3 regions of the Cytobacillus sp. BC1816 genome follow, and region 1 is predicted to be linked to each of the others. Evidence: riboswitches for the same ligand, from Rfam matches in the RefSeq annotation. Region 1 holds a riboswitch; each other region holds the start of a gene.
What was found. A riboswitch is a leader RNA that binds a small molecule or an ion and turns the genes downstream of it on or off. The one in region 1 is predicted to bind thiamine pyrophosphate.
Positions count from the first base shown of each region.

Region 1 (8,060 bases):
ATTTGCTGTATTCTGCTACAACATTTACTGGAGCATCCGCTATGCCGACAGAAACATCTCAAGCGACCCATGGGATGCAAGGACATTGGAATGGTCTACTGCTTCACCTGTTCAATTCTATAACTTTGCAAAACTGCCGGAAGTTAAATCCCTTGATCCTTTCTGGCACATGAAGAAAAAGAATGAAGGCTTAACGTTATTTGACAGTGAAATCGAAGAGATTCATATGCCAAGCAATTCCTGGCTTCCGATTTATATGGGTGTCATCTTTGGGATTGCAGGCTTCCTCCTTGTATTTGAATGGCACATCGCTGCAGCTGTAGCTGCCATCGGCATTTTTGCTGGATTGATCATTCGTTCATTCGATTACAATGAAGGCTTCCATGTTAAGAAAGATGAAATTCACAGAATTGAAAATGCCTGGAGAAAAACAGAAGGAGAGGTGCACGATCATGTCAGCTAAAGTGGATACTTCTTTGCCCCTTGAATATCAAACTGAACAGGACCGGATGAATATTCTTGGCTTCTGGGTTTTCCTTGGCGCTGAAATCGTTCTATTTGCCACTCTGTTCGGAGTATATGGCGTATTATATGAACGCTATGCAGGAGGACCAACACATAAAGATATCTTTGTTATCAAGGATGTCATGATTCAGACAGTCCTCCTTTTAACAAGCAGCTTTACAATGGGCATCGCCATTTTTGAAATGCGCCGCCATAACCTGAAAGGGCTAATCACCTGGCTGGTGATTACCCTTGCTCTTGGCGCAGGATTCCTATTCATGGAGATTAATGAATTTATCCATTATGCCCATGAAGGCGCAACGATGCAGACAAGTGCGTTCCTTTCCAGCTTATTTGTCTTGCTGGGCACACACGGAGCCCACGTTACTTTGGGTATTGGCTGGGCAACTATGGTCATTATTCAGCTTTTAAAAAGAGGCCTTACCCCTACTACAGCAAGAAAAACGTTTATTATCGGCCTTTACTGGCACTTCCTTGATGTAGTCTGGATCTTTATTTTCACATTCGTGTATTTGAAGGGACTGGTGGCTTAAATGGAACATCATCAATCAAAAAGCTTCCCTATAAGCCATGTCATTGGATTTGTTGTTTCTCTTGTGCTGACATTTGGAGCAGCAGGAATTGCCTTAAAAACGAACCTCTCTTTTAAAGTGATCATGTGGATCATCGGCTCACTGGCTGTCATACAGGCAGGCATGCAGCTGTTCATGTTCATGCACTTAAGAGAAGGCGAAGACGGCAAAACGAACTTAGTAAATATGATTTATGCCGTATTTATGGTTATTGTTATTGTAGTAGGTTCTATTTGGGTCTTAACCTCTGGGCACGCAGCTCATTAAATCAAGAAAAGCTCCATCGCCTTTTCTCCCCGCTGGAGCTAGGACAAAACAAAAAACCGGTCTCCCATTTGGAGGCCGGTTTTATTTGTATTGTCTGATACCCTTGCTTCCCTTTGTCATTTCTTCCATTACGTTGATAAAAAAACCAAAACCAAATATCAGCATGGATGATACCATGATACTTAAGCCAATTGATAATATATATTCACCTGTGAGACCGCTTACAAAAAAGCTTGAAATAAAGACAATTAATCCTAGTAAAATACCGGCCGCAGTCACATTTCTAAAAAAGTGCAGCACCTTTTGCTGTTTTAAAGTCATTTTTTCATCCCCTTTTATTTAATATTCTAACTATGTTCACAAATTTGTCAAACTTTTTGTCACAAATTCGTCAAAATTATTTATGCAAAAAAAAAGCCTTGCAAAGGTGCAAAGCAAAATTTACTACTGATACAGCTTTTTAATGTTCTCCAAATCTTTCTTTAAATTGCCTATTTCCTGCCTGGTCAGCATTAATGGCATTTGATCGTAAAGTGTAATAATCTGTCCTCCCTCATCCTCTTCATGAAGGGATAAATAGTTATACAAATTTTCACATTGATTTTTGTTGAGGACCGACTGGGTACTGAAATTTTTAACCTTTTGGATCTCAAAAGCACTGGTTTCTGCATCATATACACCTGTTATGATGTTGCCCTGCAATGTGTGTGACAAACTATCACTCCCCTTTTTGAGTAATATACCCATTTTTCAGGAGCAGTTTCCTATAATAAGAAAAAACCTCTTTGAAAATTTTCAAAGAGGCTGATTTTATTAGGATACACTTTTTTGAGATTGAATCATTTCATCTGTCTTTCTTATGATTAATCTTGGAGCCGAAGATATAATTAATACAGCTAAAATCGAGCAGAGAATAGCTGCTCCGAGCATGGTTGCACCGTTTGCCAGGAAGGAAAAAAGAACCGGTGACATCCCTTCTGGCGCATAGCTTCCAAAGAAAAGGACACCTGCTATGAAATGCCAGAAATACCGGGCAAGGCTTCCGGCAAACACAGCTAAAACTACCCAGCCCAATGCCTTTTTCTTGTTTCCGCTGCGCAGCTGATTTTGAATTGGGCGGAAAAACAAACCAGCTAAACCAATACAGGCAAATGCAATAAAGTATTCGATAAATGCCTGAAGCGGAGTCGCAATCCAGGCATCACCCATGGCAATCTGCAATATTCCCCATAATAGACCGGAAATGAAGCTCACCTTAAAGCCCCATCTGAATGCCAAAATGAATATTGGTATCATCGCAGCAGAAATCGAAATGGAAGGCGACAGCTTTAAAGATGGAAGGAAATCCAAAATAATAGCAAATGCTGCAAAAAATGAAGCTTCAATCATCGCCGTCAGGCTTAATTTTTTCATAAAAAAAATCCCCCTTTAATCGTATGACGATACCCCAAGGGAGAACAAGCAGGCAGAAAAACCCCTTCCGCCTTTTATTCCACATTCCTGCGCTAGCATTATCTAACAGGTTCAAAGGGTCAGAACAGCGAACTGTTCACTCTCAGCAAAATGCTCCCCTTGTGGCACGTTATTGTATTATCCGATTTTAGTATAAATGAAAAAATTGAAAGTGAAAAGGATTTATTTTTCCTCGCCAAATATAATCTGTTTATCCCACTTTCCGATTCGGTAATACATAAAGGCAATGACACTGCTTATGGCAAAGCTGATCCCCATGCCTGCAGCTATACCTTTATCACCCATAAGCTTTGAAAATATAAATGTTAAAGGATAGCGCAGGATCCAGAATGAAATAATATTCAGTACCAGCACTTGAAACATCGCACCAGATGCTCTTACCACACCATTCAATATAAAATTAATGCCCAGGAGCGGATAAAAAAATGCAATGATCTTTAAATAGTCAGTGCCATACTTAACTGATTCCTTATCCTGAATAAACAGGCGCACCCCGTGTTCGGCAAATAGGACCGTCCCAAAGGCGATGATGAACATGATTCCAAGATTGTAAACTACTCCGTACAAGGCAATTTGATGAACTCTTTCCCATTGATTTTTCCCTATATTTTGACCAGCCATACTGTTGACTGCAGTCCCCAATGCCATAGCCGGAAGCATAATGATGCTGTCAATGCGCTGTGCTGCACCAAATCCCGCAACCACGTCACCGCCAAAGGAGGTGACAACAGACATAATAGCCATAACACCAGCCGATATAACAGTCATTTGGAGTCCTGAAGGGATGCCAAGCTTAAAAATTAATGCTGCCTCCTCTTTATGCGGCCAAGAAGGGACAGAGAACGGTGCCAGCTTTTTGCGGAGTATGAATATCATTCCGATCATAAATGCGAACCCCTGTGAAAGGATTGTTGCATAAGCTGCCCCATCAATACCAAGCTGGTATACAGATATAAAAAGAGGATCCAGGATTGCATTTAATACGACTGCTATCAGGACAAAGTACAGAGGACTTATGCTGTCTCCGAGCGCTCTAAGTACAGTTCCTATAAAGTTGTATCCAAATAAAAACAGAATTCCAATGAAGTTAATCTGTAAATAGGATGCTGCACCTTCTGCCATTCCCGCAGGTGTACCCATAAAGGCCAAAATTCTTTCTGCAAGCAGGAATCCAGCTATTCCTAGAGCAACTGACATAATTGTCTGAATGACGGTAAAGGCATTCAAATATCGTTTCAGCCCCTCTTCATGATCTCCGCCTTTTTGCTGGGATAAGATCGTTAACGCCGCATTGTTTATTCCAATGATAAAAGAAAGAACTGTAAAGATTACAGTTCCTGACACCGCGACAGCTCCCAATGCGTCAGCCCCTAGCAGATTCCCAACCCATAGACTATCAATAAATTGATAAGAAACCTGCAGGAAATTAGTAAGCATGATTGGAGTTGAGAACACCAGGAGCTGTTTGAATATATTTCCTTTTGTAAAATCCTGCTGAGCCATCTTAACACCTTTTTTCCTTATATTTTTCACAGTTCCATTATTCCCTATTTCACATTCTGTTTCCAATTTTATGGTTTTGATTTTGATTAAGTTTTATGATTTTATTTTCTTCACCGCTGTCACATTTTTATCACAAATAGATGCACCTGAAATGCTGTTATAGCACAATCTCTCTAAAAAACTATTATTTTTCCATAATTTACAACGTTTAAAAAGCGTAAAACCCTGTAATTAACAATTCTTTTTCCTTATAATGTAGGTATGTTTAATGAGGAGGGAAATAGTTGAAATCACGTCTTAAGAAGCCTTCGACGATTGTTTCTATTGCATTGGTGATCACGGTGATTTTGGCGGCGGTTATTTGGACCGTACAAGCAGGAAAAAAGGATGTGACAGTCCCATTTTCTTCTGTGGAAAAAATTATTGCCTCCCAGGATGGAAAGACTGTTGCAGTACAGGAATATAAAAATGGGAAACTGCTGATCACAGCCCCTGATGGCGAGTACATCTCCCATGTGCCTCCCAACAGTGAGATGGTTGATAAATTAGTAGAAACCTATAATATACAATATACATTCGCAACCACAGGACCTTACACCCCTTGGATTCTGGGCGGTGTAGTCCTTTTGTTTATAGCCATTGGCATTTACCTGTTTAAGTCAGGAAAAGGCGGAATGGGTGCTACAAATACAATGAAGCAAAGTGTATCTAAGCCAAAGGCTCTTCCTTCCATTTCACTTGAAGATGTTGGCGGAATTCAGGAAGAAATGAAAGAGGAAATCATGCAGACACTTTCAATATTAAAAGAACCCGAGCGCTCACTGAAGATGGGGATTAAGCCGCCGAAGGGAATTCTATTATACGGGCCTCCTGGAACGGGAAAAACATTGCTGGCTCAGGCAATCGCTAAAGAACTTGGAGCAACGTTTTTCTCAACCAGCGGTTCCGGTTTTAATGAATTGTTCGTTGGTGTGGGAGCATCCCGAGTAAGAAATCTTTTCCAAAATGCCAGAAAGCATGCTCCTGCTGTCGTCTTCATTGACGAAGTAGATGCATTGGCGGGCAGAAGAAAGCAACATGGCGGAGAAGAAAGCGAAAAAACTTTAACTGAGCTGTTAGTCCAGCTGGACGGCGGACATTCCAATGATGGAATACTATTTATTGCAGCGACAAACAGGAAGGATATGCTCGATGAAGCATTCCTCCGTCCGGGACGTATTGACTTCTCCTTCAATGTCCCTCTTCCGGATACAAAGGGCCGAAGAGAGATTATCAATATTCACACGAAAAATAGATTACTTGCTGAGGATGTCATGACAACACTTGGCGATTTAGCTGAAAGCACTTCTGGATTCTCGGGAGCAGATCTTCATTCCCTTTTTGAAACGGCAAGCCGCAGAGCTGTCCGAAACGGCCAGGAAATTATCTCAAAGGATGATTTGGATTATGCGCTGGACCGGACCATACTGGGAACAACCACCCGGGCATTGCAGGATCCCGGTACGAAGCAGCGGGTTGCCATACACGAAGCTGGCCATGCTTTAGTGGCTGCTTTAACAAAACCAGGATCCGTCCGAAAAGCAACCATCATTCCCCGGGGTGAAGCACTTGGTTACGTAGCTCCTATTCAAAAAGAGCTACACTTATCGACAACAAGTGAATTGCTTGATCAGGTTGCCATGATTCTCGCTGGCGGTGTATCAGAACGAATGATTCTTGGCGAGCATAGCATTGGAGTAAGCGGTGATGTTAAACAAGCCAAGCATATCATTGAGCAAATGGTTGACACCGGGTTACTGGATAACGGCTTTGAGCTTACTTTTAACAAAGGTCAAAAAGAAGCAAAAATGCAGGATCTTTTCCAGAAAGCACTGGAAAGATGCGAATTGATCATCGCAAATCATCAGCGTCAATTTGAAACTCTCGTAGATGCCCTTCTTGAAAAAGAAACTCTTGAAGGCAGTGAAGTCCAGAATATTGTTGGAGAATTGAAGACTGAAATGGTAATAGCATGATAAGTAACCGGCCCCTGGGGGCCGGTTTTTATAATGGAAACTGCGGGTCATAAGTAAATAATCAAATTTATTCCATAATAATGTTATGTAAACAAATGGTCCTTCAAATAAACAGAATTAATATAATTGTTCCCATATAAAGGATTCTTCCTCTCTTTTGTTTAATTACTAATATACCTACATGTTGAAGGAATGGTTCTTTTGTATGATTTTACAGCTGACTTGATTTTTCACTTTCTGATTATGATGATGATCCCTTTTATCCATAAAATCTCTTCCCATCAGGGGGATCGCTTGAAGACTTCGGCCCCGCTTTTTTCTGGTCTTTTTTTAGCCCTTTTCCTTACTATGACTTTCCCGGTGGAAATTGCAGGCGGTCAGTTTTTTGACTTGAAATTTATTCCTGTTTTTGTCGCCTATTTTTACATTAACCCTGTTGCGGGTTTCCTGACTATTTTTGTATTGATTTCTTTTAAGGGCTTTTTTTCACCAGGAGATATTTGGATTGCGCTCGTAAATTACACATTTATTTCTTTGCTCTTTTTCTATGCTTCAAAATTCTATAAAAAATGTACATTTAGACAAAAACTCAGTATAGCTGTGTTATTTTATCTTCCCATTACGATAACCAGGTATGTTATTCTCCTTCAAAAGGATATAAAAGAAGACGCTCCATACTTACTATTGTTTTCAGCAGTTTCCATTGTGACTCTTTCTATGATTATCTATTTGATTGAAATGAATCTGCTTCAGGAAAAGATGATGCAAAAACTGAGAGATGCTGAAAAAATCAATGCGATCAGTCAGCTCGCTGCGTCTGTTGCCCATGAAATTAGGAATCCAATGACTACTGTAAGAGGGTTTTTGCAAATGCTTAAAAATGAAAAAAACCTGACTGCAGATCAAAAGTCCTTTATTAAAGTTTCTTTGGAAGAGCTGGACAGAACCAATCATATTATTAGTGATTTCCTTTCACTTGCACGACCGGAAACTCCTGGTGCCAGTAAAGTTTCTCTTTCCGGAGTACTATTGGAAGCGGCAGATTTTATGAGGCCTTATGGACTGATGACAAAGGTTGAAATAAGGACAAGTATTTTTGAAGGGATTTTTATCATGGGTAATCCAAATGAAATGAAGCAATTATTTATAAACGTAATGAAAAATAGTATAGAAGCCATGCCTGATGGCGGTATTCTAGAGGTTAAAGCATTCAAAAGAAATACTGCAGCAGAAATACAAATTAAAGATGAAGGTGTTGGAATGTCAAAAGAAAAACTTCAAATGCTCGGTCAGCCCTATTACTCAACTAAAACAAAAGGAACCGGCTTAGGATTAATGATATCTTTTGACATCATCAGTCGTTTGAAAGGGAAATATTTAATAGAAAGCACACAGAATAAAGGAACCAATTTTACTATTTCGCTGCCGTTATATTACTCGCCTGAAGAGGTTCGGCTGCCTCCTTTCGAAAACAGGTCTGAAGGTCAGCGTATTAATGAGAGTTAATTCGAAAAATAAATGCTGGCAGCACGGGATAGCTTTAAACGGGATGGATCAAATACATTAACTTTAAAGTACCAATGAAAAAAGCCTCCAAAACTGAAGGCTTTTTTCATTTATCCCCTACCGGATGCACGGCCTCTTATAAAGTTTACAACAATGATGATCGCTGCTATTACCAGCAGTATATGAATGATGCCCCCTG
Region 1 covers NZ_CP195611.1:2,510,112-2,518,171, forward strand. Annotated here, with positions in the region: gene qoxB (cytochrome aa3 quinol oxidase subunit I) at 1-463, shown strand, start outside; gene qoxC (cytochrome aa3 quinol oxidase subunit III) at 453-1,058, shown strand; gene qoxD (cytochrome aa3 quinol oxidase subunit IV) at 1,059-1,364, shown strand; gene ACR42H_RS12905 (hypothetical protein) at 1,446-1,685, opposite strand; gene ACR42H_RS12910 (hypothetical protein) at 1,809-2,078, opposite strand; gene thiT (energy-coupled thiamine transporter ThiT) at 2,178-2,777, opposite strand; TPP riboswitch at 2,845-2,947, opposite strand; gene ACR42H_RS12920 (MATE family efflux transporter) at 3,000-4,340, opposite strand; gene ACR42H_RS12925 (AAA family ATPase) at 4,625-6,355, shown strand; gene ACR42H_RS12930 (ATP-binding protein) at 6,548-7,861, shown strand; gene ACR42H_RS12935 (lmo0937 family membrane protein) at 7,972-8,060, opposite strand, start outside.

Region 2 (8,060 bases), 2.0 Mb from region 1:
CTTGGTAATATAATCAAGGGTAAATTAGGAGGCTGGGGCATGGAAGAGGAAAAGTATTATAACCTTAAGTTAGGCGAACGTGCTGCTTTTATTAGTATTGCAGCTTATATATGTCTTTCTGTACTAAAATTAACAATTGGATATGTGAGTGACTCTGCTGCTTTGAAAGCAGATGGGTTGAATAATACAACAGATATAATCGCTTCAATTGCAGTGCTTATAGGGCTTAGGATTTCTCAGCGTCCGCCGGATAAAAATCATGGGTATGGCCATTGGAAGAGTGAGACCATTGCTTCCATGGTAGCTTCCTTCATAATGGCTGCAGTAGGTCTTCAAGTTCTGCTAAATGCTGTTTCATCCATGTTTGATGGAGTTAATGAATCTCCTGATATTTTTGCGGCATATACCGGAGTTATTTCTGGAGCTGCAATGTACTTTGTATACCGATACAATAAAAATTTAGCTATGAAAATTAACAGCAAGGCCGTAATGGCAGCGGCAAAGGACAATATTTCAGACGCATGGGTGAGTATAGGCACTGCCGTCGGAATTTTTGGTTCGCAGCTGAACATGCCATGGCTTGATCCATTAACAGCCGTTTTTGTCGGGTTTTTAATATGCAAAACGGCTTGGGATATTTTTGTACAAGCCTCCCATGAACTATCTGATGGATTTGATGAAAAAAAGATTAAGCATTATCAGGATGTCATCAAAAATGTAGACGGGGTAAAAGGCATTAAAGATATTAAAGGCAGAAGCTATGGAAACAATGAAGTGATTGATGTGGTTATTCTGGTTAATTCCAAGCTTGATATTAAGGAAGCCCATGATATTGCGACACATGTGGAGAAAGTAATGATGAAGGATTATGGGGTTTATGATGTTCACGTCCATGTGGAACCGAATTAAAAAAGAAATGCGTCTCTTGATGAGGCGCATTTCTTTTTCTAGCTGAACATTTTATCCAATTCCCGTAAATGATCATAGGCATTTACCAGTTGTTCCGGTACTATTTTTCTTCCAAAATCCCAGGAGTTTTTTTCAATTTCAGACATGAGCTGTTCTTTCTCGTCATCTTCTCCGTACATTAGCGTTCTTATATCATGTTTGTTTTTCTTGAAGTCCAGATAATACCCGATTTCATGGAATAGCATTAATTTAACCAGGTTCTCATCTGTTTCTTTTATTTTAAAATTAATTTTTGCTATGTAGCCGTTCACTTTCAGGTAGTTAAACTTAATTGTATTTGTTGAAACGTTGTAGCTCATGGGTGCAGTAAGTGTATTGCAGAACTCATAGTTAATATCCAATTGGAACCCATCCAAGGTGTTTTTTATAATCTTTTCGATATCCCATATGTAAAGCACGTATTCTGTTGATCTCCTTTCTTTTAATAGTTTAAGTTGATTATACAGACATTAAGGAAAATCGTGATATGTTTTTCTGAAAATAGGAACAAGCTACCATGATCTATATTGTTTTTCAGAATGGAAAACATATAACTGAGCTGGCTGCTGCATGCATTTTTAATATGTTAAGCTAAATGATAGATTTTTAATATTAGATTAAGAGCTTAACTTTATAGAAATCATGCTGGTTTGCAACGAAAATTCTTTTAGATAGGGGTTTAGTGATGAATCGTTCATTTTACGCTCTTCTAGTAAGCCAGACAGCAGCGAATCTTGGGTTTGCCCTGTACACGATGGCTGTGGTGCTGCATTTGTATAATGAAACAGGGAGCACAGCACTTTCTGCAGCCGTCACATTGGTTAGTGTCATATCGAGAATGATCAGCAATATACTGCTTCCATCCATTTCGGATAGATTTCAGCCAATAAATCTATTGAAGTTTTCCCAGATAAGCCAGATCGTTCTGATTGCTGGATTAATGATGTTACTCTCGCAGCAATTGACGGATTTTATGTTAATGGCTATTTTCTTTGTGTTGGCCCTTATATCCTTTTTTAATGGCATTTTCTCACCTATTAAAATATCCATGGTAAAAGCTGTTATTCCTAAAAAGCAAAGAGTCAAAGCGAATAGCCTGCTCTCAAGTGTTGACCAGACTTTCTTGTTTGCAGGGTGGACTTTTGGTGGTATCCTGTTAGCTTTCCTTGGCAAACAATTCACATTGATCATTACGATCATTCTACTTTTTATTTCTCTTCTAAGCTTGTTTTTGATAAAAATAAGCCAATCACCTGCTGTGAACTCAAACTTCCGAATGCTGTCCAGTCTAATGGCTGGCTGGAAATTGCTCTTCCAGGATAAAGGGCTTCGAGTACTGATCATAATGGATTTAATAGAAGCTTGGGCAGGAACGATTTGGATTGGTGCGGTTACGTTAACCTATGTGGAGGATGCCCTTGGAAAGGGGGAGTCCTGGTGGGGCTATATCAACGGAGGATATTACTTAGGCACTATTGCTGGAGGAATCCTCATTTACCGGCTTTCTTATTTACTGCAAGGCCGTTTGATTATTTTTATGCTGATTGGCTCCAGTGCTTTCGGGATTCTTACTTTGGGGTATGGTTTTATATCGAATCCTTTCTTAGCGCTGCTATTTGTAATATTGATGGGACCTTCCTATCAGCTGCGGGATCTTGCACAAACCACTATGTATCAAAATAGTGCAGATGAAACAATGCTCACGAAAATTCTTGCTGCTAAATCTGTCTTAAACGAATTGATTTTCGTTGTCTCCATTTTGGGCATAGGGGTCTTAACTGATCTAATCGGTGTCCGGTTTATTTACATTTTATCAGGAATATTATTAATCATTTCGTCCATCTTTGGTTTTATTCAGCTGAAGCTTCAAGGTAAAGGTAATGCATTAGAAGCTGGCAGTTTGGAGGGCTAAAGGCAATGGGGAGAGCAATAAAGGATATAAGCTGACGGCAATGGCCATTTTTTGAAACTTTGCTGTTTGTGATCCGTAAATATAGGTAATCGACTAATTCCTCGCGGGGTGAAAATTTGCAAAATAAAAAACAAACGGTTGTTTTCATTTCAATGATGAAATTGCAGGTTTATTTATTCATTGCAACGATTGCGCTGGTATTTGGAGTGCTCTTTTTACATGCCGTAATTTATGGCGGAGGCGAAATGTCTTTTGATCTTATAGGTATGCTATTATTTTTAGCTGGTATGGTCGTTATAGTTATTTTGCATGAAGTCATCCATTTGGCAGGTTTTCGCTATATTGGCGGTGTCCCATGGAGTGAAATGTCCTGGGGAGTCAATTTGAAATTGGGTGTGGCCTATGCCCATGCCAAACAGCCAGTGACGGTTCAGCAAATGAAAAAGGTTTTAATGCTGCCATTCATTCCGACAGGTTTATTGCCCCTTGTTCTTGGAATGGTACTGAATATGCCTGGCTTATCGATATTAGGGGCGATATTGACAGTTGGGTGTTTTGGAGACCTTGTTTTGTATAAAAAGCTCTTAAAATTTCCAAATGATGCTCTGGTCATTGACCATCCGACTAAGCCGCAATTTACAGTGTATGAATAGGCTGCAATTCCATATGTTTAAGAACTTTTATGTTTGTTGTCCCACCCAATAAATAGTTGGGTGAAAAAAAAGGCAACCAGGGCCGCCAGTGATGATATTAGGAGGTTTCTCATTGAATCCAGTCCATAAAGCTGGATCCCTATCAATTTGGATGTATTTGTACACAATCTCCAGTTTTCAAAAACAATGGCTGTCTTATGAAAAAATGGAAAAAAGACGCCGAACAGCATGAGAAAATAAATATACTTTTTCATTATCCTATTCCTTTCTTTCTAATCCTAATAGAAGGATATGATGTCGATCCTGCTATTAGTATTAAATGGATAAGAAAAAAGGACAGTCGCCGAGCTGTCCTTTTTCAGTCTATTCTCTTTATGCGTCCATCAATCGCGGAGCTGAATGGCTGTGCTGAATTCTGTATATAGTCCACTAGTGCATCTATATCACTTGGGCCGGTCACTCTGTTTGTTCCTTTTCGGAATCCTGTAAAATTGTCTCCTCCATCAGCGAGATAGGTATTTACAGTGACCGAATAGTTTTTGTTCGGCTCAAGTAATGTTCCGTCAGACAGATATATATCATTTATTTTTTCACCTCTAGGCTTGCTGTCATCCCAAGTATAAGTGAGTCCAGAGATCTGAAGAATTCTAGTTGTATTTGGCTGCCATTGCTGATTGAGGACATCACGAATTTGGCTGCCTGTCAGGTTCATTTTGACAAGCTGATTGCTGAAGGGAAGGGCGACATATAAGTTTCCCCATGTAACACGGCCAGCGTCAATGTCTGCCCGGATTCCTCCTGGATTGATGAAAGCGAAATCTGTTTCCATCACTGCCCGCTGGGAATCGGCAATAAGATTGCCCAGGGCTGATTCACCGCTTCTGTTTTGTTCGGCTGTGATTGAAATTGCGGCAGTGCCGATATATCTGTTCACAGTGGATTCTACTTTTCTTTCATAGCGCTCGATCATCCTGGTTATGTCGCTTGCGGGCTGGATATTCTCTTGAAAAACATTCACAATTTCAGCGTGCTTGTGGACAATATCCTTTGTCTGGGGATCTATTTCTATATCTACATCAGAAAAGGCAGTGCCATATGAATAGGCCTGTACAAGAAGCTTTCCATCCACCACACTGTTCAGATAGTCATGACTATGGCCTCCGAACATAATATCCACTTCGTCATCCACCTGATGGGCCAACTCTATTAACTGGCCTCTTGCATGCTCTCCATTTGATTTTGATTTTCCAGGGACATGCGCCAGTACCACAATGGCTCTTACTCCTTGTTTTTTAAGTTCCCGGACATACTTGTTGATGGCTTCAGCTTCATCGGTGAAAATCAGATCTTTCACACTGTTAGGCGCGGAAATAGCCGGTGTTTCTTTCGTGATGACTCCGATAAATCCAATTGGGATCCCGCTGACATTTACTATTTTATATGGAGGAAGGAAGGGCTTGCCTGACTTTTGGCTGATGACATTGGCTGCAATCCAAGGGAAATGGGATCCGGAATAATCTTTTGCTGCTGAAGGGATGCTGCCGCTTAGCAGACGAAGCAGTTCATCAGATCCTCGATCAAATTCATGATTGCCGATCGTGCCGATATCAAACCCCATCTTATTCAAAAATTCAATAGTCGGTTCATCCCGCAGAAGAGCGGATACTGGTGGACTGGCTCCAATCATGTCTCCAGCATGAAGTAAAATGGTGTTTTCATTTTCAGAAGCACGCTGCCGCAAATAGGCAGCGAGGTAATCAGCGCGTCCTGCAGGTCTGCCGTTAACCTGCCGAGTGACATTCAGCTGCCCATGGAAATCATTAATGCCCAGCAATTGAATTTGCTTGTATGGTGCTTCTGTACGTTCTTCAACATGGCCGTGATATTCTTCAGAAAGGCCCTGCTGATCCCATTGTTCTTTTACTGCAGCCTGTCCGCTGTATAGAGGCATTCCCAGGAAGCTAAATAATATAAGGGAGAAAAGTACTTTCATCATTCATCCTCCAGTAATTGTGGCAGGGATAGTATTTGCAGATATTAGGGATTTAATCGGCTGATGGGAAAAGTTTGGCCACCTGCCAAAAGGGTAAGGTCTTAAAGAACATGATACTGCAAAAGGAGATGACAATACATGAATGATAAGAAGCTATGGCTATCAATTCCATTGAGTGCAGGATTATTGTTGGCAGGATGCGGAACGGATGAACAGGATCCGCCTCCGGAAACGGAAGATGTGGAATTGGAAGATAATCAGATGGAAGAAAACAATAATGAAGATAGTGAAATGCAGGATCCTGGCACATCAGAAGAATCTGATATGGAGGAGCCCGGCATGAATGAAGAATCACCACAAGATGAAGAGAGTATGGATGAAAGTGATATGGATATGAATGATGAGGAGTCTGACGGGAATTAACCTGCATAAGTCGCGGAAAACGTCTGCGGCTGATTTGATGTACATTCAGAAGAAAAAAACTGAATTAAGGAAAACGAGGTTAGGAGCAGAATAAAGGCAAAATTTTTCGTCTGACAGAATTCTGAAAAAAATTCCTTTCATTTGTTTCCGCTATTCTGTATACTAGAATTGAATTTAATAGCAATAACTAGGGGTGCCCAATAGCTTGGGCTGAGAAAGAAACGCGCTAAAGTTTCTTGACTCTTTGGACCTGATCTGGATCATACCAGCGTGGGGAAGTTAGAATGTGCAAAAGAGTTTTTTTGTGCAAAGACATCTGCGTTTAAGCCGGTCCATCTTTATGTGGACCGGCTTTTTTACATATCTGGCACTTCCTTGGTTCCAGGTCTCGTCCTTACATTTTTAATTAGGGAGAGATGATCAATGACTGCAAGTTCTTTAAATCATGAGAGTATTTCTATTATGTCGAGCTTTACTGGCAGCAAAAAAGTATATGTGGAGGGATCCAGGACTGATATAAAGGTTCCGGTGCGAGAGATAGAATTAAGCCCCACTGCCGGAACGTTTGGTGAAGAAGTCAATGAGCCGGTTCGTGTATATGATACGAGTGGACCTTATACCGATCCTCAGTATACGGCAGATCTAAAAAAAGGGCTTCCTGCATTAAGAAGAAAGTGGATTCATGAACGCGGAGATGTTGAAGAGTACGAAGGTCGAAAAGTGAAGCCCGAGGATAATGGGTTTCGCGACAAAAATGATTCGCGTGCCAATCATAAAGTCTTTCCCGGCTTAAACCGCAAGCCATTGAGAGCGGAAAAAGGGAAGAATGTCACCCAGTTACACTATGCAAAAAAGGGGATCATAACCCCTGAGATGGAGTTTATAGCCATTCGGGAAAATATGGAACCGGAATTTGTGCGGTCTGAAGTAGCAAGAGGACGGGCGATTATTCCTTCCAATATCAATCACCCTGAGACAGAGCCAATGATTATCGGAAGGAATTTTCATGTGAAAATTAATGCGAACATTGGAAACTCGGCTGTTTCATCCTCTATTGAAGAAGAGGTAGAGAAAATGACCTGGGCTACCCGATGGGGAGCAGATACAATTATGGATCTGTCTACAGGCAAAAATATTCATACTACACGCGAATGGATTATTAGAAACTCCGCCGTTCCGGTCGGTACTGTTCCCATTTATCAGGCACTTGAAAAGGTTAATGGCATTGCCGAGGATCTTACGTGGGAAGTATACAGGGATACCTTAATTGAACAAGCAGAGCAGGGGGTTGACTACTTTACGATTCATGCAGGTGTCCTTTTGAGGTATGTTCCGCTGTCGGCAAAGCGCTTGACCGGAATTGTGTCGAGGGGCGGATCCATTATGGCCCAATGGTGCCTGCATCATCATAAAGAGAACTTTTTATATACACACTTTGAAGAAATCTGCGAGATCATGAAAGCTTATGATGTGGCCTTCTCCCTGGGGGATGGACTGCGGCCGGGATCGATTGCAGATGCAAATGACGAGGCTCAGTTTGCGGAGCTTGAAACACTTGGGGAATTGACGAAGATTGCTTGGGAACATGATGTACAGGTAATGGTCGAGGGACCTGGCCATGTTCCAATGCACTTAATCAAAGAGAATATGGATAAACAATTGGACATCTGTAAAGAAGCACCATTCTACACACTTGGACCCCTTACGACTGATATAGCTCCGGGATATGACCATATTACCTCTGCAATCGGGGCTGCCATGATAGGCTGGTATGGGACTGCAATGCTTTGCTATGTTACCCCAAAAGAACATTTGGGTTTGCCGAATAGAGACGATGTCCGCGAGGGTGTCATCACGTATAAAATTGCCGCGCATGCTGCAGATCTGGCAAAGGGACATCCTGGAGCGCAAAAAAGGGATGATGCCCTGTCAAAGGCACGTTTTGAATTCCGCTGGAGAGATCAATTCAATCTCTCATTGGATCCTGAGCGCGCTTTGGAATTCCATGATGAAACCCTGCCTGCTGAAGGGGCAAAAACCGCTCATTTCTGTTCCATGTGCGGGCCGAAATTTTGCAGTATGAGAATTTCCCAAGATATCCGGAATTATGCAAAAGAGCATAAGCTTGAAA
Region 2 covers NZ_CP195611.1:487,965-496,024, forward strand. Annotated here, with positions in the region: gene ACR42H_RS02610 (cation diffusion facilitator family transporter) at 40-909, shown strand; gene ACR42H_RS02615 (hypothetical protein) at 948-1,367, opposite strand; gene ACR42H_RS02620 (MFS transporter) at 1,634-2,860, shown strand; gene ACR42H_RS02625 (DUF3267 domain-containing protein) at 2,977-3,513, shown strand; gene ACR42H_RS02630 (bifunctional metallophosphatase/5'-nucleotidase) at 3,872-5,506, opposite strand; gene ACR42H_RS02635 (hypothetical protein) at 5,645-5,929, shown strand; TPP riboswitch at 6,109-6,223, shown strand; gene thiC (phosphomethylpyrimidine synthase ThiC) at 6,353-8,060, shown strand, end outside.
Region 2: it holds a riboswitch for thiamine pyrophosphate, as region 1 does, so the genes downstream of both, thiC (phosphomethylpyrimidine synthase ThiC) here and thiT (energy-coupled thiamine transporter ThiT) in region 1, are expected to answer to the same signal.

Region 3 (8,060 bases), 2.1 Mb from region 1:
CAGAAAAGAAGTGGATCAGCGTACGCAATATAAAAGTGCCTACTATGCGGGGGGCTATCCGCCCGATGGCGAGGGTGTCTGTACAGATGTGATTTGGAGGGGATTCCAGGGGGCTGATGTTTCTATAAAGGATCTTATTGATCAGGATATTGCCGAGAATACGGACTTGTATTCAAGAGTGAAAGGCAGTCCGGATCCAAACATTGATTTCAGGAGGGTGCCAAATCAGAATGTCTTTTTTAGCCGCTTCGCAAAGTCATTAACAACAGAACTGATTCCAGGAGATGTTAAGAACCTTCAGAAATGGCAGCCGGGTGACATCGTGGTTTTCCTTTCTCCTAAATTCGACCATGTTGCAATCATTTCTGACAAACGGACAAAAGATGGCATTCCATACGTCATACATAACTCCACACCATTTGCAGCGGAAGTAAAACTCTCTTCTTTTAAGACTCCTATTACCGCTCATTACAGATGGGATTTTGAAAAAACGCCTGCACTGCCATAAAGCAGGTGCAGGCGTTATTCTTATTAAATAAGAAAGTATAAAATTTTGAACGTCGATAACTGTCTGGCTACCCCCTCAAGGTCACAAGCTTGTCTAGTTGCGGATCCTGAGCAGCCGCCTCCACATTTTGGGCAAGCCACCCAAAAGGCAAAGAACGCCTTTCCGGGAGGCTCGTCTTGTGCTTGAGGCCCACAGGACAAGGAAGGCTTCGACAGCTTAAACATCGCACGACCGAAAGCGACAGCTTTTTGGAGGATGTGGGTCATGCACAGACGTTGCCACAGGAGGTGGTGCTCTTAGTCTGCGTTCCTTTTTGAGCGAGGCGCTTGCGCTTTTCTTATCTTACTGCTGCAGGATTGCCCGCCGGCCACTCTTCGCAGGTATAAGCCATCTCCCAGAAGCCAAGCTCCAGCTGGCAGCTTTTTCGGAAAGCATCCTTCATTCGCTGCCTTTCTTCCGGTGATGCCGCATCAGCAAGCTCATCCAAACGGTTTCTCATATTCATGGTCACAGCTTCGACCCTTAAATTTGCATAAAATGAGATCCATGGATAAAACGGATGGTTCTCATCTGGCTCATATTGCTTCATGAGCTCAAGCCCAATCTCCCAATAAGTCCATGGACAAGGCAATAATGCAGCAAGGATTTCACCCATGCCGCCGGTGTGAGCATGATACATCATATGCTTAACATAATGATCAGCTGTTGGAGGGAGCGGATAACCCTGCAATGCTTCGTAACCCACGCCAATCTGCTGGCAAAAATTATGGTGGGGATGTACTTCGCTGTTCAATACGAATTCTATCTGCTGATTAAAATAAGCAATATCCTTACGCTCTGCTGACTTCGAAATGGCAATACCATAAATATGCATGAACGCATTCAAATACTCAAAGTCCGCTTTAATATAATGGGCCAGTGCCTCTTTCGGCACGTCCCCTCTCCCGATACCCTGGACAAATGGGTGCTCAAATATCAGCTGAAACAAATCTTCATTTTCCTTGCGCAGAATCTCTGAAAAAGTCATAAAAAATAGCCTCCTTATTAATTACAGAAGCTGCCGGGGAAAAAGCATGAGGATATATAACGAGGTCCTCACTGCTTCCCTGCGCTGGCATTATCCAGATCAGGTTCCAAGGGACAAAGGAAAAGCTCCTTATCTCAGCCGTAGCGCCCCTAGCAGTTTTCTTATTTTAAATTTTTTACCGATTTTCTAACTTGACGTTTTTCGCTCATAAGTTTTGGATTTCGCTTTTAACTGTTGAAAATCGCTCATAAATTTTGAATTTCGCCCATAACTCTTTGAAAATCGTTCATAAATTTTAAATTTCGCCCATAACTCTTGAAAATCGCTCATAAATTTTGAATTTCGCCCATAACTCTTGAAAATCGCTCATAAATTTTAAATTTCGCCCATAACTTTTGAAAATCGCTCATAAATTTTGAATTTCGCCCATAACTCTTGAAAATCGCTCATAAATTTTAAATTTCGCCCATAACTCTTGATAATCGCTCATAAATTTCGAATTTCGCCCATAACTCTTGAAAATCGCTCATAAATTTTGAATTTCGCCCATAACTCTTGAAAATCGCTCATAAATTTCGAAATTCGCCCATAACTCTTGAAAATCGCTCATAAATTTTAAATTTCGCTCATAACTCTTGAAAATCGCTCATAAGATCAGCTTGCTATGCTGATCTCCTCTTATCTGCTTACTCATCTAGCTTCTCAGGCCCAAAATCATCACATATTCTGAACCAAGTTCTTCTCTTTAACCTTCGCCAAAACCATCCAGCCTATGGCCGCACCGGTAACGCTGCTGACCAGGAATGGCGGCACAAAGAAGAATGCCCCAGCTGCGCTCCCCATGAGAACCTTTGCAAAAGGGACTGCAAACAATGCACCGATTATGCCGGTACCTACCACTTCTCCAACAGCAGCCCATATTTTCCGGCCGAACTTCAAATAAAGCACACCTGCCAAAAACGCACCGATCATGCCGCCTGGAAAGGCAAGCAGCGTCCCGAATCCAAGCAAATTACGAAGCAGGCCAATCATAAATGCCACAGCTGCTGCAGGCAGGGGTCCAAGCGTCACCGCTGCCAATACATTCACCGCATGCTGAACTGGATAGGCCTTGGCTATGCCTGCCGGAAACCAGAGCAAATGGGATCCCAGTGTCCCAATTGCCACAAATAAAGCCATCGTAGTTAACAATCGGGTTCTGTTCATTTAAACCTCCTTTCTAAATGGCCGCCTGATTGCTTATCAGGATGAGAAGTATGTATACAAAAAAGCCAGATTCCCATAAGGACCTGGCTTGGTTTAAGTATATGAATTGACATATAGTCAAATCCTACTTCCCTCCGCTGGCATTAACCAGATCAGGTCCATAAGAGTCAGAAAGCTATAACGCGCTTTCCTCTCAGCCCTCACATTCGGGGCACCCCTAGTAGTTGCATAGATATTTAGTTTGATAAGCTATCTCAAGCTTAACAAAATATTCAGTCGCTGTCATCATTCTTTTTGCTTAAATACATTTCTTGATGGAATGGAATAGGCGCTCTTCAATTTCTGCTGAGAAACTATCTAATTAGCTGCAGACCTGCCAGCTCCTTTAGACTCCCCACTCCTGCCAGAGAAAGCGACACTTTCGTTTCTTCAATAAAGTTGGCAAGCACATTTTCAACTCCAGCCTGCCCGCCAATCGCCAAACCGTACACATACGGCCGTCCCAGGCAAACTGCGTCGGCTCCTAATGCCAGTGCTTTGACCACATCGGAACCGCGGCGAATGCCGCTGTCAAACAATACTGGAATTCGTCCTTTGACTTCCTTCACGATCGGTCCAAGCGCATCAATCGCCGCAATCACTCCATCAAGCTGCCTGCCGCCATGATTGGAGACTATGATTCCCTCTATCCCCTTTTCAACGGCCAGCCTGGCATCTTCCGGATGGAGAATACCCTTTAATAGAATCGGCAGACTTGTTTTCTCTCTTAACCTTGCAATATGCTCCCAGCTCAATGTTGGATGATGGATATTATCAAGGATTCCCTGAACTACATCACCGTCATGGAGAGTGGCCATAAAGACTGGATCGCTCTCATAGTTTGCTTTTCCATAGCCGAGCTTTAAAGGTGAAAAATTGTTTCTTAGATCAGCTTCCCTCCACCCCATCATCACCGTATCTACTGTTAACACAATCGCTTCATAGCCTGATGCCTCCGCCCGGCGCACCATACTGAACGCAGCATCTTCATAATTGGACCAATATAATTGGAACCATTTTGGACTCGTGCCTGTTGCATCAGCTATTTCTTCAATGGAATAACTGGATACCGTGCTCTGGATAAAAGGAATTCCAAACGAAGCTGCTGCACGGGCAGATGCAAGCTCTCCCTCACTGTGTTCAAGGCGCTGCATTCCTATAGGTGCCAGGAAAACTGGATAAGGATATGTTTTTCCAAATAAATTCACACTTGTATCCGGTACTGATACATCTCTAAGCATTCTCGGCACAATTGAGTATTTTGCAAAGGATTCGATATTCTTTTTCAGCGTTTCTTCTCCCCCTGCTCCTGATTGGACATAGCCAAATCCGCCAGCTCCCATCACTTTCTCTGCTTCTTTTTCCAGTTCCTTAAATGAAATAGGAAAGTTTTCTGCGAAACTAATATTCTCTACTTTTGACATATTCCAGCCCTGCCTTTTTTTGAATTTATTGAAAATAATAACACTTTTTTGGATTTTAAGAAACCATGTAATAAAATCATAAATTCGCAGTAATGCAGCCTTTCCTATACAAATTAAGCTCAATAAGCAGGGATTTCACAAAAAATTGTGAATAAACATTTTAACTTAATGAATTGGAGTGTACAAAATGCAAATCAAACAGCCTTTTGATGATTTTCTGAAATTCCATTACGAAAGAGTCAGTGAAAGCAAAATGAAAGTTACTTTGCCAATCCAGCCGCTCTTTATTAACAGCGCAGGACTGGTTCATGGAGGCATCATTTCCACTCTTGCGGATGTAGCGATGGGGAATATTTTCGAGCCGGATGAAAACCAGATGCAATCCGTAGTGACAGCTGATTTAAAGGTCACTTTCCTAAAGGGTGCGACAGGTGAATTTCTTATCGCCAATGCTCACCTTGTGAAAAGAGGGCGCACCCTCAACCACACAGACTGCCTGATTTATAACAACCAGGATCAGCTGGTTGCCAAAGCATCGGGAATCTTCGCATCTATCTAGAGTGATCCTATCGATGCCTGAATAGTTTCGCTGACAGAGATAGGAGAAACAACCATTAAAGGTTACAGACAATCTTAATAGTTACTATTCTTCTTCTTTTTATACAAGTGAGATACACTGTAGAATACCCCTATCACAGCCGAAACGACTAATAAAAGCTGTGAGCCAGATAAAGATAAGGCATTGGCCCATGAAAGTGAGTAAGCCAGCAGCAAGGAAGTTGCCATTTTGGAAATAGACGCAATTCCCAGGAACTTTTTAAATGAAACACCACCTATACCTGCTCCAACACAAATGATCTCATCTGGCAATATCGGAATAACAAACAGCAGCATTAATATGGTGTTTTCATTTCTCTCCATGTATTTTTGGTATTTGATCAGATGCCGCTCATTAATAAACCGGGCTACAAGCTTTAATCCTCCTATCCTTGCAGTCAAGAACATAACAATAATCCCCGAAAGTGTACCTGTGAATCCAAGAAAGGCAGCAGCAGCGGGACCGAAAACGGCACTTCCGGCAGGCAGTGTTACGGCTTCAGGAATCGGCAAAAGAATGGGCTGTAAAAAGCAAACCAAGAAAAAGATGAGCTTGCCCTCCGCTTCATATTCCCTCAGCATTCTCTCAAACCCATAGGCATCAGTCAGAACAAGTATCTTTGTTAAATAAAAGGTCATAAAAACAATTAACAGCAGACTGAACATATAAATCAGTGCCAGTCTGCTGTATTTCAATCGGGATAACTTGCCTGCAGCAAAAAAGTAAAAGTCCATCACTAATATGACAGCCATGCCTGCAATCATAATCCATTTATAAACCGGCAAAAGTGTCGGCATATAATTAAACAATGTATACAATGCTATTAAAATGATAAGTCCATGAAAACTAACTTCAATTTTTCCATTCATACATTTTCCCCTTCTTGCTTTTCTTAACTATAGTTTAGAGGATAATACTAGGAGGATTAAGCTCCCTTAGCATTAAAATAATCTAAGGCCAGAGACTTAAATATAAAAAAAGCAGGACTTATCCTGCTTTTTTTAATACTCTATCTCATCATAATCCTTAGGCTGCGGAACCGGCTGATCCCCTTTATATTTTCCAAACTCATTGACAAGTTCCCTCTCTTCTTTTGGGCCTTGTGTCTGTTTCTTATTTTGCTCATCTTTTCTAGACAACTCATTCGCTCCTTCCTTATAGTTCTTTAAATTAATATGTACTCATTACTTTCATTTCACGCATAATTAGAAGGATTTTTCCTGCACTCTGTGCAATAGGTAAAAAACAGCAATAGAAAAGGAGGATCCAAATGTTTATTACAGGCGCATGTAACGTGCTGCATAGAGGTCAATAAAGAAAATAAACCTCAAGCCCTGCTGCTATTTACAGACCATGCCGATAGATACAGCCATTTCCCCATTTATAAAGTCATTTAACAACATGGGAAAAAGGTTGAAAAACTGAGATTAAAACCATTCAGATTAATAATAAGAAGGAGATTCCCATGATAAAATTAGAACCTTTTACAGAAAAAGATTTCAATTTGCTCATCAGCTGGATCAGCACACCAGAATTAATGGTTCAGTGGAGCGGTGCCCATTTCAAATTCCCCCTTAATCATGAGCAGCTTGCTAAGTATATAAGCTCTGCAAACCTGGAAACCAGCTCGGAATATATCTACAAAGTTATGGCAAACGATGAAATCTTCGGTCACATTTCCCTTGGCAGAGTTGACCGTATCAACGAAACTGCGAGGATCGGCAAGGTTTTCATCTGCCCCGCAGCACGGGGGAAAGGGTATGCTTCAGAAATGATTCATCAAATCCTGAACTTAGCGTTCCAAGAGCTGAAATTAAATAGAATCAGTCTCGGGGTTTTCGATTTTAATTTGCCTGCTATTAAGATTTACGAGCAGGCAGGGTTCCAAAAAGAAGGACTTCTTAGGCAGACCAATAAAGTTAGAAATATATATTGGAACTTGATAGAAATGAGCATCCTGAAAGCTGAATGGCAGGCAAGCCCCGGGCTCATGGGTATTCAATCAAACGTTTGATTGAATGATCATCTACATAAAAAAAGGCGGATATACTCCGCCCCGCTTGATTCAGCTTGCTTTTTCTTCAGCCGGCACTTCCTGTTTTTCCTTGGAAAGGAACCATCCAGCTAGTGCTATTCCAATTAAGACTACATAGAAAGTAACTTTCCATTCGGTCGACTTGGCAAATCCTTCAGGCAGGATCGCCAGCGCCGGATGGGACATGGTATAGACAGCCAATTTGACACCAACCCAGCCGACAATACCAAATGCTGCAACCTCAAGTCCAGGTCTCCTGTGAAGCAGATCCACAAAGAGGTTTGCAGCAAAACGCATAATGATCAATCCGATCATACCGCCTGCAAAGATGACAAAGAACTTTCCGCCGTCAAGTCCGCCTATATGGCCAAGTCCTGAATCCGGAAGAGCCACGGCGAGAGCTACCGCTGCCAGAATGGAATCTACAGCGAAAGCTATATCAGCCAGCTCAACTTTAAATACTGTCACCCAAAAACCAGATTGTTTCTTTTCTTTCGTTACTCCTGCTTCTTCCTCGCCTTTTTTCACAAGGAATTTTCTTAATATGTGATTAGCCGCGATAAACAGAAGGTATAGTGCTCCAATGGCTTGAACCTGCCATACATCTACTAAATATGAAATCGCAAATAACGATCCAAAGCGGAAAACAAACGCTCCAGCCAACCCGTAAAATAAAGCCTTCTTCCTCTGCTCCTCCGGAAGGTGCTTAACCATAATCGCCAGCACCAGCGCGTTATCAGCAGCTAATAAACCCTCCAGCGCCACAAGCAGCAGCAATACCCATCCATATTCAAGTATTAATGATAATTCCATCTAAACACCCTCCCTTATTTCACCTTTGTGTATTTTTCGTCTAAACGTTTTTCAATTTTAGCCAGCAATTCTTGATCTCTCAGCAGCTCTTCTTTGTTTTTCTTAATTAATTCTGCAAATGATACTTTAGCTTTTTTCATCTTGGTCTCCTTTCTTTCTATTTATTAAGTATTGAAAGCTTCGCACTGTTTCCCTGCAGTTATGTTGATTGAGGATTTCCATTGCCAAGCTATATCAGGCAATAAAAAAACCTCTACCAGCAAGCGGTAAAGGTTTAAAAAAACAAAAAGACCTTTACCCGAAACAGGCAAAGGTCTTGCTAACAACGTTAAGGTTGCCAACAAAGCCGGGAGCTCTTAACTCCGAAATGACGACTCTGCTGTAAAAGCTACTCCCCTTTAGGAGAAACT
Region 3 covers NZ_CP195611.1:430,983-439,042, reverse strand. Annotated here, with positions in the region: gene ACR42H_RS02265 (DUF1287 domain-containing protein) at 1-508, shown strand, start outside; gene tenA (thiaminase II) at 846-1,535, opposite strand; TPP riboswitch at 1,595-1,696, opposite strand; gene thiW (energy coupling factor transporter S component ThiW) at 2,253-2,741, opposite strand; TPP riboswitch at 2,854-2,970, opposite strand; gene ACR42H_RS02250 (alpha-hydroxy-acid oxidizing protein) at 3,095-4,204, opposite strand; gene ACR42H_RS02245 (PaaI family thioesterase) at 4,392-4,763, shown strand; gene ACR42H_RS02240 (TVP38/TMEM64 family protein) at 4,838-5,671, opposite strand; gene ACR42H_RS02235 (hypothetical protein) at 5,804-5,941, opposite strand; gene ACR42H_RS02230 (GNAT family N-acetyltransferase) at 6,268-6,816, shown strand; gene ACR42H_RS02225 (TerC family protein) at 6,868-7,650, opposite strand; gene ACR42H_RS02220 (FbpB family small basic protein) at 7,665-7,790, opposite strand.
Region 3: it holds a riboswitch for thiamine pyrophosphate, as region 1 does, so the genes downstream of both, thiW (energy coupling factor transporter S component ThiW) here and thiT (energy-coupled thiamine transporter ThiT) in region 1, are expected to answer to the same signal.